4 regions of the Actinoplanes sp. NPDC051537 genome follow, and region 4 is predicted to be linked to each of the others. Evidence: riboswitches for the same ligand, from Rfam matches in the RefSeq annotation. Region 4 holds a riboswitch; each other region holds the start of a gene.
What was found. Region 4 has a riboswitch for cyclic di-AMP ahead of ACZ6TB_RS07255 (C40 family peptidase). Riboswitches for the same ligand answer to the same signal wherever they lie in the genome.

Region 1: linked by a shared signal. The riboswitch ahead of ACZ6TB_RS20430 (C40 family peptidase) and the one ahead of ACZ6TB_RS07255 (C40 family peptidase) in region 4 are both predicted to bind cyclic di-AMP.
Region 2: linked by a shared signal. The riboswitch ahead of ACZ6TB_RS32480 (C40 family peptidase) and the one ahead of ACZ6TB_RS07255 (C40 family peptidase) in region 4 are both predicted to bind cyclic di-AMP.
Region 3: linked by a shared signal. The riboswitch ahead of ACZ6TB_RS34970 (coiled-coil domain-containing protein) and the one ahead of ACZ6TB_RS07255 (C40 family peptidase) in region 4 are both predicted to bind cyclic di-AMP.

Annotation. Positions count from the first base shown of each region.
Region 1 covers NZ_JBVJIU010000008.1:32,166-35,362, reverse strand. Annotated here, with positions in the region: gene ACZ6TB_RS20435 (sigma-70 family RNA polymerase sigma factor) at 1-257, shown strand, start outside; gene ACZ6TB_RS20430 (C40 family peptidase) at 325-1,296, opposite strand; cyclic di-AMP (ydaO/yuaA leader) riboswitch at 1,311-1,461, opposite strand; gene ACZ6TB_RS20425 (DUF3817 domain-containing protein) at 1,628-1,945, opposite strand; gene ACZ6TB_RS20420 (hypothetical protein) at 1,956-2,363, opposite strand; gene ACZ6TB_RS20415 (DUF6158 family protein) at 2,391-2,666, shown strand; gene ACZ6TB_RS20410 (hypothetical protein) at 2,924-3,094, shown strand.
Region 2 covers NZ_JBVJIU010000014.1:294,033-297,229, forward strand. Annotated here, with positions in the region: gene ACZ6TB_RS32470 (BlaI/MecI/CopY family transcriptional regulator) at 1-108, shown strand, start outside; gene ACZ6TB_RS32475 (M56 family metallopeptidase) at 155-1,057, shown strand; cyclic di-AMP (ydaO/yuaA leader) riboswitch at 1,180-1,317, shown strand; gene ACZ6TB_RS32480 (C40 family peptidase) at 1,332-2,327, shown strand; gene ACZ6TB_RS32485 (M1 family metallopeptidase) at 2,418-3,197, opposite strand, start outside.
Region 3 covers NZ_JBVJIU010000016.1:215,469-218,665, reverse strand. Annotated here, with positions in the region: gene ACZ6TB_RS34980 (ABC transporter ATP-binding protein) at 1-294, shown strand, start outside; gene ACZ6TB_RS34975 (coiled-coil domain-containing protein) at 317-1,321, opposite strand; cyclic di-AMP (ydaO/yuaA leader) riboswitch at 1,325-1,460, opposite strand; cyclic di-AMP (ydaO/yuaA leader) riboswitch at 1,670-1,806, shown strand; gene ACZ6TB_RS34970 (coiled-coil domain-containing protein) at 1,816-2,859, shown strand; gene ACZ6TB_RS34965 (glycoside hydrolase family 65 protein) at 2,926-3,197, opposite strand, start outside.
Region 4 covers NZ_JBVJIU010000003.1:71,226-74,422, reverse strand. Annotated here, with positions in the region: gene ACZ6TB_RS07260 (XdhC family protein) at 1-884, shown strand, start outside; cyclic di-AMP (ydaO/yuaA leader) riboswitch at 1,030-1,177, shown strand; gene ACZ6TB_RS07255 (C40 family peptidase) at 1,184-1,690, shown strand; gene ACZ6TB_RS07250 (Pr6Pr family membrane protein) at 1,772-2,464, opposite strand; gene ACZ6TB_RS07245 (DEAD/DEAH box helicase) at 2,461-3,197, opposite strand, start outside.

The DNA of each region.
Region 1 (3,197 bases), on a different contig from region 4:
GCGACGCCCCCTCCCCGGAGGAGATCGTGCTGACCGCTCTCGAGCGGCAGCGCATCGAGGGCCTGCTCAACCACCTCGACGACCGGTCGGCCGGCATCATGCGGGCGCGGTACGGCCTCGAGGACGGCCGGGAGCACTCGCTGACCGAGGTGGCGTCGCGCTTCTCGCTCAGCCGGGAGCGCATCCGTCAGCTCGAGATCCAGGCGCTCGGCCGGCTGCGTGAGCTGGCTCGGGCCGAGGGCCTCCAGGCCGCCTGACCCCCCCGACGAGACGCGAAAGGCCGGTACCCCCTCGGGTACCGGCCTTCTTGATGTCCGCGTTCGGTTACTTCACCCGGCCGTAGCCGTACGGGGTCATGATGTTGATCGTCCGCTTCTTGATCGGCTCGCCCTCGCGGGACGCGTCGATGATCATGCCGCCGCCGACGTACAGGCCGACGTGGCCGAGGCTGCGATAGAACACCAGGTCGCCCGGTTGCAGCTGGGACTTGGTGATGCGGGCCGTGGCGCTGTACTGCGCGGCCGCGTTGTGCGGCAGCGACTTACCGGCCTTGGCCCAGGCGGCCATGGTCAGGCCCGAGCAGTCGAAGGTGTTGGGCCCGGAGTCGCCGTACCCGTAGTACGCCGGCTTGTTCGCCTGCACGTACGCGAAGTCGACCGCGATGCCCGCCGAGCCGGAGATGTTCGGCGCCTTGCCCGCGGCGCCCGAGACGCCGGTCTCGGTCGCGCTGCCGAACGCCTGCTCTCGCATGGCGCGCAGCTTCTTGATGTTGCTCTCGATCGTCTTCTTGCGCGTCGCCATCGCCTTGAGCTGCGCCTGCTGCTTGGCCTGCGTCGTCTTCAGCGCGGCCTGCCGCTCGGCGAAGGTCTGCGTGGTCTGCGCGTAGTCGTCGATGTCGCGCTGGTTCGACCGGCTGATCATGTCGAGGTAGCTCATCCGGTCGATCAGGCTGCTCTGGTCGCCGCCGAGCAGCGCGGTCATCGGACCGACCCGGCCCTGCATGTACGCGGTGGAGGCGACCGACTGGACCTGGGCCTCGGCGACCACCATCTTCGCCTTGGCCGGAGCGATCGACGCGGCCAGCTTCTTCTGGTCGTCGCCGGTCTTCTTCAGGTCGATGTTGAGCTTGTTGTACGACTCGGTGATGTCCTCGAGTTGGTTCGAGGCGGTCTCGATCTGCTTCTTGAGCTCGCTCTCGGACGGCGCCGCGTGTGCCGAGGTCGCCAGGGACCCGGTCAGCGCGATCGCCATGGCCGCGACCGCGAGAGACCGCAGGCTGGTGCGGGGGGTTGGCACCGGTTGCTAGACCTTTCTTCCGCTTGTGCCACCTACCGGGTTAGCTGACGGATTCGGGCGGAAGAAGGCCCTACCGCTGGAACAGCGGATTCACCCCAGGAACGCGGTTCCCCGGTTCGGCCGAGACGTGGGGGGCACGTCGCGCCGATTCGGCGGCGTTGGCCGGCGCCACCCGAGGGAAGTGGCTGCGGACCGAACCAACCGCATTAACTTATCGATGCGCGAAACAAAATCAAGGTCTCTGCGCGGGATTTAAGGTAAACGCCAGATATGCACCAATGATCCCGATAACGCATTGTCATTCGGCGAAGACTCGGCGTTATTCCGGCCGTCAAACGGGACTTTTCGCCAGCTCCGCGGGAACCCACGCGTTGGTGACCTTACGCTCGGCCCAGAACGAGAGGAAGGGGATCGTTCCGGCGGCCATGACGAGGAGCATCCGCAGGAACGGCCAGCCCGCCCGGCGCGCCAGATCGAACGTCAGCACCAGGTAGACCATGAAGAGGAAGCCGTGGGCCGGGCCGACGATCGCGACGACCGTGTCGTTGTCACCGAGATACTTCAGCGGCATGCCGACCAGCACGAGCGTGAGCAGGCAGACGCCGACGATCCACGCGATGATCCGGTAACGGATGAGGGCTCCCTGCACGATCCACTTCCTATTTCTTCGGCGAGTTTCCGGGGTAGTCCGTCGCCCGGGCGCCCGGGTGGGCCGCCAGCCAGGCGAGGTAGTCGTTGTACGCCTCCAGCTCCGGGTCGTCCTCGGCGGGTGGCGCCGCGACGGCGACCCGGACCGGCCGGCCGGCGGTGACCGGCGAGCCCGGGGGCCGCACCGGTGCATCCTCCTCGGGTGGCCGCGCCGGGCGCCGGGCGAGCTGCACCTCGCGCACCCAGAGGAAGGCGAAGAAGGCCGCGAAGACCGGCCACTCGAAGGTGTAGCCCCAGCTGAGCGTGTTGCCACCGCTGGCCCGGCTGAACTGCCACCAGCCCAGCCCGAGGCAGCCCACCACGGCGGCGAGCGCGAGGACGTGCCGGGCGATCCACGCCGGCGTCCACAGCCCCTTCATGCCCACGAGCGTACCGGCGGGTGTTTGATCGCCGTCCGCACGGGCAACGCTCCCTTACCGGCCCGACCAGCGGAGGTAGCGATGCTCGACAACGAGATCGGCGTGGACCCCGCCACGCTCGCGGACGACGACCTGTTCCGGGAGCTGACCAGTCTCTACCGCGCGCGCCTGGAGACGCTGCGGCACGGCCCCGACGCGGCCCTGGACAACCACTTCCGGCGCACGGCCGACCTGGAGACCGAGTACATGGCTCGCCACCCCGGCCGCGAGGTGGACCCGTCCCGCCTGACCCAGGCCTTCTGACCGCGACCGGAAGTGACTCAGGTCACAATCGCTCACGGAATCGGGCCGGGCGACCGACGGTTGAGAATAGATGTCGGTGTGTCCAGTGTCCCCGGGCCTCACCACTAATGCCTTCACGGAATACCGTTCGGCTGGAGCCGTGTCGTGCCACTCGCCGAGAGGCGACATGCACACCGACATCTCTTGCGCGGCCCCCGGGTTCTCCCGGGGGCCGCGCGGTGTTTCACGGCCCTTCGGGGCGGGGTACTTCGTCGATCATGACTGAGGACCGCATCGAGCAACGCGCCGCCGAACTGCTCCCCGAAGAGCGCGCGGCCGGCAGCGCCGACCCGCAGGCGCAGGCTGAGGCGATCCTCGCGGAGTCCGACGAGCGCGAGGACGACCCGGAGCCGCGGGAGAACCGGACCTCGGACGACACCACCCGGTAGGGGCATCGAACTTCCGTGTCTGTCGATGGTCATGGCATAGTGCCGGGCGTGTCTGCCCTGAATCGCCGGATTTCTGCCCCCAAACGTGGGCCCGCGCGCGTGC
Region 2 (3,197 bases), on a different contig from region 4:
GCCCTGAGCGCGAGCACCGACCAGGACGCGGCGCTCGCCTACTTCGTCGGCCGGCTGCCCCCCGAGGCCCTCAAGGCGGCGCTCGAGGCCGTGACCAAGCGGAAATGATGGCTCGCCGATCCGCTCGTGGGTGGCGGGCGGGGCGGTGGGACGGGTGACCGCGCTCCTGCTCGGCGCGCTCGGGCTGGCCCTGTCGCTCGCCGTTCCGGGCATCCTCGCCCACGCCCGCTGGCCCGACCGCGCGCCGGCCGCGGCGGTGCTGCTGTGGCAGGCGATCACCCTGGCCGCCGTGCTCTCCGCGCTCGGCGTCGTGCTCGCTGCCCCGGAAGAGCTGGCCCGCGCGGCCGGCGCCGGCAAGCCGGTCACCGCCGCCGCCCTGGTCGGCGCCCTCGCCGTGGCCGCGACCATCGTGCTGCGGCTGCTCTGGTCGCTCTACGGCGTCACCAAGCGCTCCCGCGAGCGCCGCGCCCGGCACCGCCTGCTCGTCGACCTGCTCGACCGCGCCGAGCAGCGCGAGGAGCTCGACGACGACAACGTCCGCGTGCTCCAGGGCAACCTGCCGCTCGCCTACTGCGTGCCCGGCCGGGAGGCGCGCGTGGTGCTCAGCGACGGTGCGCTCCGGCTGCTCGACCGTCCTCAGGTCGAGGCCGTCCTCGCCCACGAGCAGACCCATCTGCGCCACCGCCACGAGGTGGTGATGGAGTCGTTCACGGCCTTCTATCGCGCCGTCCCGGCGCCGTTGCGCAGCCGGGCGCCGCTGGACGCCGTACATCTGCTGCTGGAGATGGTGGCCGACGATGCCGCACGCCGCCGCACCGGGTCCGCGCCGCTCCGCGGCGCCCTGGAACGCCTGACCGACGCCGTCCCTCTGACGGAGGATGTCGGTCCCGCGAAGGGCGACCAGGCGCGCCGTCTCGACCGTCTGGCGGCGCCGCCACGGTCGTCCGCGGCCCTCACCGTGACCGTCGCGGCCGGCGCCCTGGCCCTGCTCGTACTACCCACAGTGATCCTGGTCCTGCCCTGGCTCGACCAGGCCCTGGAGGCGTGGCCGTTCTAGTCACGCTGAGTAGCCTGCACGGTGCAAGCAGTTTCCTGGCCGTGGCAGCTTCAGTTAACGACTTGATCGGGAGTACGGTGGTCCCCGGTTCGGCAGCCCCCCATCGTCCATCCGGACGATCTGACGGACCACCGCCTAATCGTCCATGGCGACGAACCGGGGACCCGAGTAGTCGGGGTGAAGCCGCGATCCCCTGCGGCCGGGCGCGCTTCCCGCCCGAACCCGTCAGCTAACCCGGTCGGCGGCTTGATGGAAGAAGGGATAACGCACCTACGTGAAACGGATTGGGGCGCGCCGCGCCGCAGTTCTGCGCAGTCTCGCCTGCGCGCTCGCCGCGGTCGGGATCGTCTTCACCGGACCGTCCGTGGCGCAAGCGACTCCCTCGCCGGCCAGCGTCGAGGCCCAGATCGACAAGCAGTGGAACGAGCTCGAGCCGGTCATTGAGCAGTACAACGACGTGCACGGCAAGCTGCTCAAGAACCAGACTCAGCTGAAGAAGCTCACCACCCAGCTCACCCCGCTCCAGATCCAGGTGGATGTTGCCCTGTCTCAGGTGCGGGGGATGGCCGTCGACGCGTACATGCAGGGTTCGCCCAACGCGTTCAACGCCATGATCGTGAGCGGGTCGCCCACCGGGCTGACCGACAAGCTGACGTACCTCGATCAGCTTGCCCGTCACCAGCAGGACGAGATCGCCGGCGTCGCGAAACTGCGTGACAAGTACGCCGGCATGAAGTCCGATCTCGACGTGCTGACCAAGTCGATCGCGGCGCGCGACAGCCAGCTCGCGCAGCAGAAGGCCGCGATCCAGAAGAAGATCGACTCGCTCCAGAAGCTGCGGCTCGCGGCGTACGGCGCGGCCGGCGAGTCCGACGGCCCGTTCAAGACCGGGGCCTGTCCCGTCACCTACAGCCAGGACAAGGGTGGCCGCGCGGCGCAGCGAGCCTGCGACCTCGTCGGCAAGCCCTACGTCTTCGGCTCCGAGGGCCCGAACAGCTACGACTGCTCGGGTCTGACGAAGGCGGCGTGGGCCAGCGTCGGCGTCTTCCTCGACCACTACACGAAAGACCAGTGGAACGAGGGCAGGGCGGTGTCGCGGGACGAGCTGCAACCGGGCGACCTGGTCTTCTTCTATCCGGGCAGTCTCCATCACGTCGCCATCTACATCGGTGGCGGCAAGGTGGTGCACGCCCCGCACACGGGCGACCATGTGCGCATGGCGGTGCTCGACAAGGTGGGACCGATCGCCGGCTTCCGGCGTCCGGGCTGAGTTTCTCGGTACGTGCTTCGTGCAGCGAGGGCCGCCAGGGATGGCGGCCCTCGCTGTGTCCCAGCCCTCGACCTCTCAGCCCCCGACCTCTCAGCCCTCGACCCGGTGCGCGGCCCAGAACGAGGTGAGGCTGGTCGAGCCGGCGGCGGCCTGCGCGGCGGCCTTGAAGTCGGCCACCGTCGAGACGCCGTACCAGTGCGACGCCGCGTACGACTTGAGCAGGTTGGTCATCGCCGTCGTGCCGATCAGGCGGCGCAGGTCGTGCAGCGTGCACTTGCCGTAGCCGTAGACCACGGTGCTGTAGCGGCTGGAGTGCGCGTCCCAGTACGCCATCGAGTTCGTCAGCTTCTCGGCCGATGACTGCCAGGTGATGCCGCAGCCCGAGCCGGTCAGGCCGCGGTAGAGGTCGGTGGCGTAGTCGGTGAAGCCCTCGTCCAGCCAGGGCGTCGTGTACTCGTCGTCGCCCACGATCCCGTAGAACCACTGGTGGGCGAGCTCGTGCGCGAGGGCGGTCGAGCTGATCACGTCGAGCACGAAGCCCGGGTACTCCATGCCGCCGAACCAGTAGCCGTTGTCGAGCACCACGTCGGCCTCGCCGTAGGGGTAGGCGCCGAAGCGGGCCGAGTGCGCGTCGAGGGCGGCCCTGGCGGTGCTCAGCATCGAGTTGGCGCTCGAGGTGCTGATCGAGCTCACCGAGTACACGTTGACGGCGACGCCACCCGCCGTCGTTCCGGAGATCTTGCGGAACGGCCCGGCGGCCCAGGCGAACTCGCGCACCTGCTTTCCCACGGCGGTGGTGACCGTACGTCCGGAGCTCCCCGCCCGGTCGACGGAGGTGCCCGTGGCCGGCGCCGCGATCGTGCTCGGGTG
Region 3 (3,197 bases), on a different contig from region 4:
TACTCGTCCGGCATGGGCGCCCGGCTGCGCTTCGCGATCGCCGCGGCCAAGAAGCACGACGTACTGCTCATCGACGAGGCGCTGGCCACCGGCGACGCGAAGTTCCGCAAGCGCAGCGAGCAGCGGGTTCGCGATCTGCGGGCCGAGGCCGGCACGGTCTTCCTGGTCAGCCACAGCGAGCAGTCGATCCGGGACACCTGCGAGCGCAGCATCTGGCTCGAGAGCGGCGTGATCAAGGCCGACGGCCCGACCGACGACGTGATGAAGGAGTACGAGGCCTTCGTGAAGAAGTAAGGCCCCGTACTCCCATAAATCCCTAAATCACCGACAGGTGTACGTGGTTCGTGTGATCGCTGGACGGATCGCCGTTGCCACCGCTGTACGCCTTCCAGCCGCTCGACGGTAGCCAGATCCGCCGGAACCAGATGACGTAGAGCACACCCAGCTTGCTGGAATTGTTGATGAAGTAGTTGGCCAGGTTGTTCCCGTACGTCTTGCTGGCGCCGGTCGCCACTCCGCCGAACCCGCCCTTGTCGGCCGCGAAGTCGCAGGCCCGGCCCTTGGGATGCTCGCCGCTGTTCTGCTCGCGCCAGCAGTGCACGTAGTGCGTGAACCCATCGGCCTGGGCCTGCCGCATCGCGAAGAGCAGGCGCTGGGTGATGCGGCCACCGCTGGTCGGGTCGTCCACCATGCCGCTGCCGCCCGAGAACGAGGACGCCGACTTGCTGCTGCCGCCGTCGCTGGGCTGCGGGTCGTCCTGCCCGGCGTTGGCCGCCTTCAGCGCGCTCTCGGCCTGAACCTTGCGCTTGGCCATCACGTTGACCTGCTTCTGCTGGTCACGAATGGTGGCGTCGATCGCCAGCTTGGCCTTGGCCTGCTCGTCACGGTTGGCCCGCAGGTCGGAGAGCGCCGCTTGCTGCTTGACCGCCACCGTCTCGAGCGTCTCGGCCCGGTCCAGGAAGCCGGCGCCCGAGCTGGCGGTGAGCAGCGCGCTCATCGGCCCGAGGCGACCGGACTTGTAGGCCTCCGTGACGATCTGGTCGACCGTCGCCTGAAGGGGAGCGACCTCGACGTCCAGCTGCTTGATCCGGGCGGTGAGCTGGGCCTGCTGGGTTTTCGAGGCGGCGAGCGCGTCCCGGGCCACGAGGTAGCCCTTGGAGGCCGCCTCGAGCTGCTGGATCAGCGTCTTGGAGCCGCCCTCGCCGTCGTCTCCGCTGTCGCCCGGCGCCGCGGCGGCCGGGGCCGCGAACGCGAGCCCGGCGACGGCCATCAGCAGGGCGAGCGTTGCCGCTAATCGGCGGCGGACAGTTTTGTGCCGCACACTCTTTCCTTCCGTCGGCCGCCGACCGAGTTAGCTGACGGGTTCGGGACGGAAGTTCCCTACCGCTCGCGCGGATTCACCCCAGGAGGAAACGTTTGGTTCCCCGGCTCGCCTCGCGGCGATTAGGCGGCGATCCCCGGCCGGGGATCGGGAACGACGATACCCAGAAGATCGATTGATCGACAGTTCTCGTACCGTATGCGATTGATTGATGACCATGGGTCACGTCATGACGGAAAGTGTTTGCCCGCTCACTGCATTCATCGATTATTGGACCCTGATGCGTTCCCGACTCTCGGGTAAACTCACCGACGGCTCTGCCGCCGAAGGCGCCGCCCCCGAGGCGCCGGCAGACCACCGCCTAATCGCCGCGAGGCGAGCCGGGGAACCAAACGTTCCTCAATGGGGTGAATCCGCGAGAGCGGTAGGGATCGCTTCCGTCCCGAACCCGTCAGCTAACCCGGTCGGCGGTTAACCGGAAGGAACCTGGCTGGATGACCGTACGAACCCGCCGGTGGCTCACGCTTGCCCTGGCGCCGCTCGTGGCTGTCTCGTTCCTGGCGGCGGCTCCGGCCGCCCCCGCGAGCGCCGACCCCGACACCTCCTCAGGGACGTCGGCGACTCCCGACGAGGGCGATGACGACATCGAGGCGAACGCGACGCTCAACGACGTGCTCGAGTCCTCGAACCGCAAGTACGTGCAGGCGAAGGCCGCGGTGACGAAGTCGACAGCGGCCCAGAAGCTGCTGGCCGTCCAGATCAACCTGGCCGAGGCCAAGCGCAACACGCTGATCCCCGAGGTCAACGCGATCGCCTCGCAGCAGTACCAGACCGGCCACCTCGGCGCCGCGAGCTTCCTGCTCGGCAGCCAGGGGTCGAGCGACTTCCTGAAGAAGGCGGTCTCCCTCGAGGAGATCAATACGCTGCACGACCGGAAGCTGCACGAGCTCAACGCGGCGATCGACGAGGTCAACAGCAAGAAGGCCGCGCTCGACGCCGAGGTGAAGGCGCAGAAGACGAGCCTGCTCGTGATGCAGAAGCAGAAGGACTCGGCCGAGAAGGCGCTGACGCTGGTCGGCGGGACGAGCCTCACCGGCGGCTTCGTCGACGCGGTGTCGAAGACCGCGGCGCCCGCCCCGCGTAACGCCGATGGCGGTTTCTCCCCGGAGAAATGCACCGTCAACGATCCCACCACCGACGGTTGCATCACCGCGCGTACATTGCACCTCTACCAAGAGGTGAAGAAGGCGGGCTTCAATCGCTTCGTCGGCTGTCACCGCAACGGCGGGCCGTTCGAGCATCCGAAGGGCCGGGCCTGCGACTGGTCCCTGCAGAAGAGCGGTTTCTCGAACGCGCACAACGCCGACATGAAGAATTACGGCAACAACCTGATGGCGTTCCTCGTGCGCAACGCCGACCGGTTGGGCATCTACTACGTCATCTGGTATCAGCAGATCTGGTTCCCGGCGACCGGCAAGTGGCACGCCTATCACGGTGTGAGCGCCCACAAGGACCACGTGCACGTATCCCTGCTGTAAGAGCCGAAAAGCGCCGAAACGACGAGGCCCTCCGCGACTTATCGCGGAGGGCCTCGTCGTTTTCGGTCAGTCCTGCGGAGCCCGGCGCACCGGGGCCCGGCCCGCCGGCTGGGTCGGCGGCGGCCCCACCGGTCCGGCCGGCGGAATCGGCACGCTCACCGGCTTCACCTGGGTCACCTCGACCTCCTTGCCGTGGTGCATCAGCACGAGCCGGGCCGAGCCGCCGCCGTTGCGCAGCGAGTAGGTCACCTCGTCGGCCGACACGTTCACCCGCAGCCGGAGCCCGCGCCACAGCAGCGAGAACTCCAGGTTGCTGATCCGGCTGGGCAGGCGGGGCG
Region 4 (3,197 bases):
CCGAGGAGGTCATCGAGACCAAGAAGGCGCAGCAGCACACGTACGGGGTGAGCGACGGCGACGCCTTCGAGGTCGGTCTCACCTGCGGCGGCACCATCGAGCTGCTCGTCCAGCCCTCGGTCGCGCTCACCGACCTCGACGACGTGCTGGCCGCCCTCGCGTCCGGCCGCCCGGTCGCCACCGTCTCGATGACCGACAACCAGCTCGTGATCTGGCCCGACAAGGTCGTCGGCACGCTCGGCGACCCCGGCCTCGACCGCGCCGCCGAGCAGCAGGCCGCCGGCATGCTCTCGGCCGGCGCCACCGGCACGGTCCACCTCGGTTCGCACGGCGAGCAGCGCCTCGAGGACATCGAGGTCTTCGTGCAGACGTTCCTGCCCCCGCCCCGGATGATCGTCTTCGGCGCCATCGACTTCGCCGGCGCGGTCGCCCGGATCGGCGGCTTCCTGGGCTACCACGTCACCGTCTGCGACGCCCGTCCCGTCTTCGCCACCCGCAAGCGGTTCCCGAGCGCGGACGAGCTGATCGTCCAGTGGCCACACCACTATCTGGAGTCCACGTCGGTCGACGAGCGGACCGTGCTCTGTGTCCTGACTCACGATCCCAAGTTCGACGTGCCGCTCCTCGAGGTCGCGTTGCGCACGCCCGCGCGCTACATCGGCGTGATGGGCAGCCGCCGCACCCATTCCGACCGGCTGCGCCGACTGCGCGAGGCGGGCGTGTCCGAGACCCAGTTGGCCCGGTTGTCCGCTCCGATCGGTCTCGACCTCGGCGCGCGCACCCCCGAGGAGACGGCCGTCGCGATCGCGGCGGAGATCATCGCGACCGCCTGGGGCGGGTCCGGTCTGCCCCTCACCGGCCTCGACGCCCCGATTCACGGGTAGCCATCCGGTAGCGGCTGCTCGTTTTGCTGCCGGATCCCGTTTCCCGGCCCGATCGATTCTTGCGCTGCCACCGCGCGTTCTCGCCGGTGGCCGCCACCCGCCGCGGGGACGCCGAGTCCCGCCCACCGCGCGGCGGTCCATGACCTGTCTCCGATCGGAAACTTCAGTGGGCGGGAGCGGGGAACCCGATTGCGCCGGCCATCGCGCCGGCTTGGGGTGAGGTCGCATCGCGCGACGGGCCGCCTTCAGGCCCAACCCGACAGCTAACCTCGCAGGCGGTTGAAGGACCAGGATCCTCCGTGCTCTCTGCTGTCCGTTCCACGGTTGTCGCTGCCCTGATCGCCCTTCTCGCCGCTTTCGTGGCTTTCGAGGCCACTCCCGCCGCGGCCGCTCCGGCCTCTCCGGCCGCCTCCGCCCGGTATTCGTCCGCCGCGGCCGCCCGCCTCCTTCAGGAGCGCGGCGCGCGCGTGGTGGCCGCGGCCCGCTCCCAGCACGGCAAGCCCTACCGCCACGGCTCCGCCGGCCCGCGAGCGTTCGACTGCTCGGGCCTGACCACCTACGCCTACCGCGCGGTCCACATCAAGCTCCCCCGCACCGCGAACGCCCAGTACCACGCCGCCCACCCGGTCAGCCGCGCCACGGCCCGCCCCGGCGACCTGGTCTTCTGGGTCACCGGCCGGCACGCCTACCACGTGGCCGTCTACGCCGGCGGGGGCCTGGTCTGGCACGCCCCCAAGCCCGGCGACAAGGTGCGCCTCGCGAAGATCTGGAGCCCGCGCGAGGTCCGCTTCGGCCGCGTCGGCTAGCTCTCCGCCTCGCCCAGTTCTCCGCTTCGCCCAGCTCTCCGCTTCGCCCAGCTTTCCGCGTCGCCCAGCTCTCCGCGTCGCCTAGCTTTCCGCGTCGACGGTCTCGGGCCGGCGCCGGGTTTCGTCCGATTCCACCGGCGCCGGGCCGCGACCCCGGGACATCGACCGGTCGAGGCCGACCACGAGCGCGCCCAGCACCCCGAACATCACGCCCAGCTGCAGGAACTGGAGACCCACCCAGCCGTACCCGTGCCCGGTGGGATCGAGGAAGAAATACGGGTAGCGCACCGACGCCGCCGGGAACAGGCCGCCGCGTACCTCGATCATCAGTCCGTAGCCCAGCGGGTAGGCGATCCACAGCGGAATGTCGCGCCAGTGCACCCGGCGGCGCGGCCCGAACGCCACCCAGTCGGCCAGCACCAGCACCGGGACCACGTAGTGCACGAGGAACAGCGACCAGTTGGTCAGCGCGGTCGCCGGGTCGTCCGCGGTCAGCCCCGGCAACGGGTTCGCCCCGTGGTTGAGCAGGAAATGCGAGACCAGGCCGGTGATCAGGATCCACAGCGTGACCGCGCCGCGCCACCGCGGCGCCGGCGGCTCGACCGTAGCCCGCTTGACCATCCAGTAGAGCGCGCCGGTGAAGTAGGCCAGCGTGATCAGGTTGCTCTGCGCCGTGTAGTGGATGACCCGGTGATCGCCGAGCAGCAGCCCGGCCGCGCCGCACCCGGCGATGACCGCACGCAGCCCGAACTGCGGCGTGCGGTAGACCGTCACAGCTCGCCCTGGTAGGCCAGCACGCCCCGGTTGACCGCGCCGATGGCCTTGCGGGCCGCGGCCCGCACGCTCTCGGAGGCGGCCGGCGCCTCCTTGACCTGGCCGAGCAGGTCGAGCACCTGCCGCGCCCAGCGCACGAAGTCACCGGCCGGCATGTCGGCGTCGTAGTTGTGCCCGCTCGCCAGCACCCGGGCCAGCGGCTCGCCGCGCGCCCAGCGGTACATCGGCCAGACGAAGCCGGGGTCGGGCTCGCGGGTGAGCTGAAGCCCGTGGTCGGCCTCGTCGGTGGCGATCTCACCCCACAGCTTGGTGCACGCGTCGACGGCGGAGGTGACCGCGCCCTTCGGCACCGAGGCCCGGTCGTCGCCCTCGCGGCGCGACTCGTAGAGCACCATGGACACCGCGGCGGCCAGCTCATCGGGCTGGAGGCCGTCCCAGACGCCCTGGCGCAGGCACTCGGCGACCAGCAGGTCGGCCTCGGACCAGATGCGGCCCAGCATGCGGCCGGTCTCGGTGACCTCGCCGTCCGGCGAGAGGTAGCCGCGGCCGCGCAGGACCGCGCACACCTGGTCGAACGTGCGGGCCAGCGAACCCGTACGCCCGGCCACCTTGTCGCGCAGGGCGTCGGTGTCGCGCTGCAGCCGGTGGCGCCGCTCGGCCCACCGCGCGTGCTCCTCCCGCTCGGGGCAGGCGTGGCACGGGTGCTGCCGCATCCGCACCTTGAGCAGCGCGA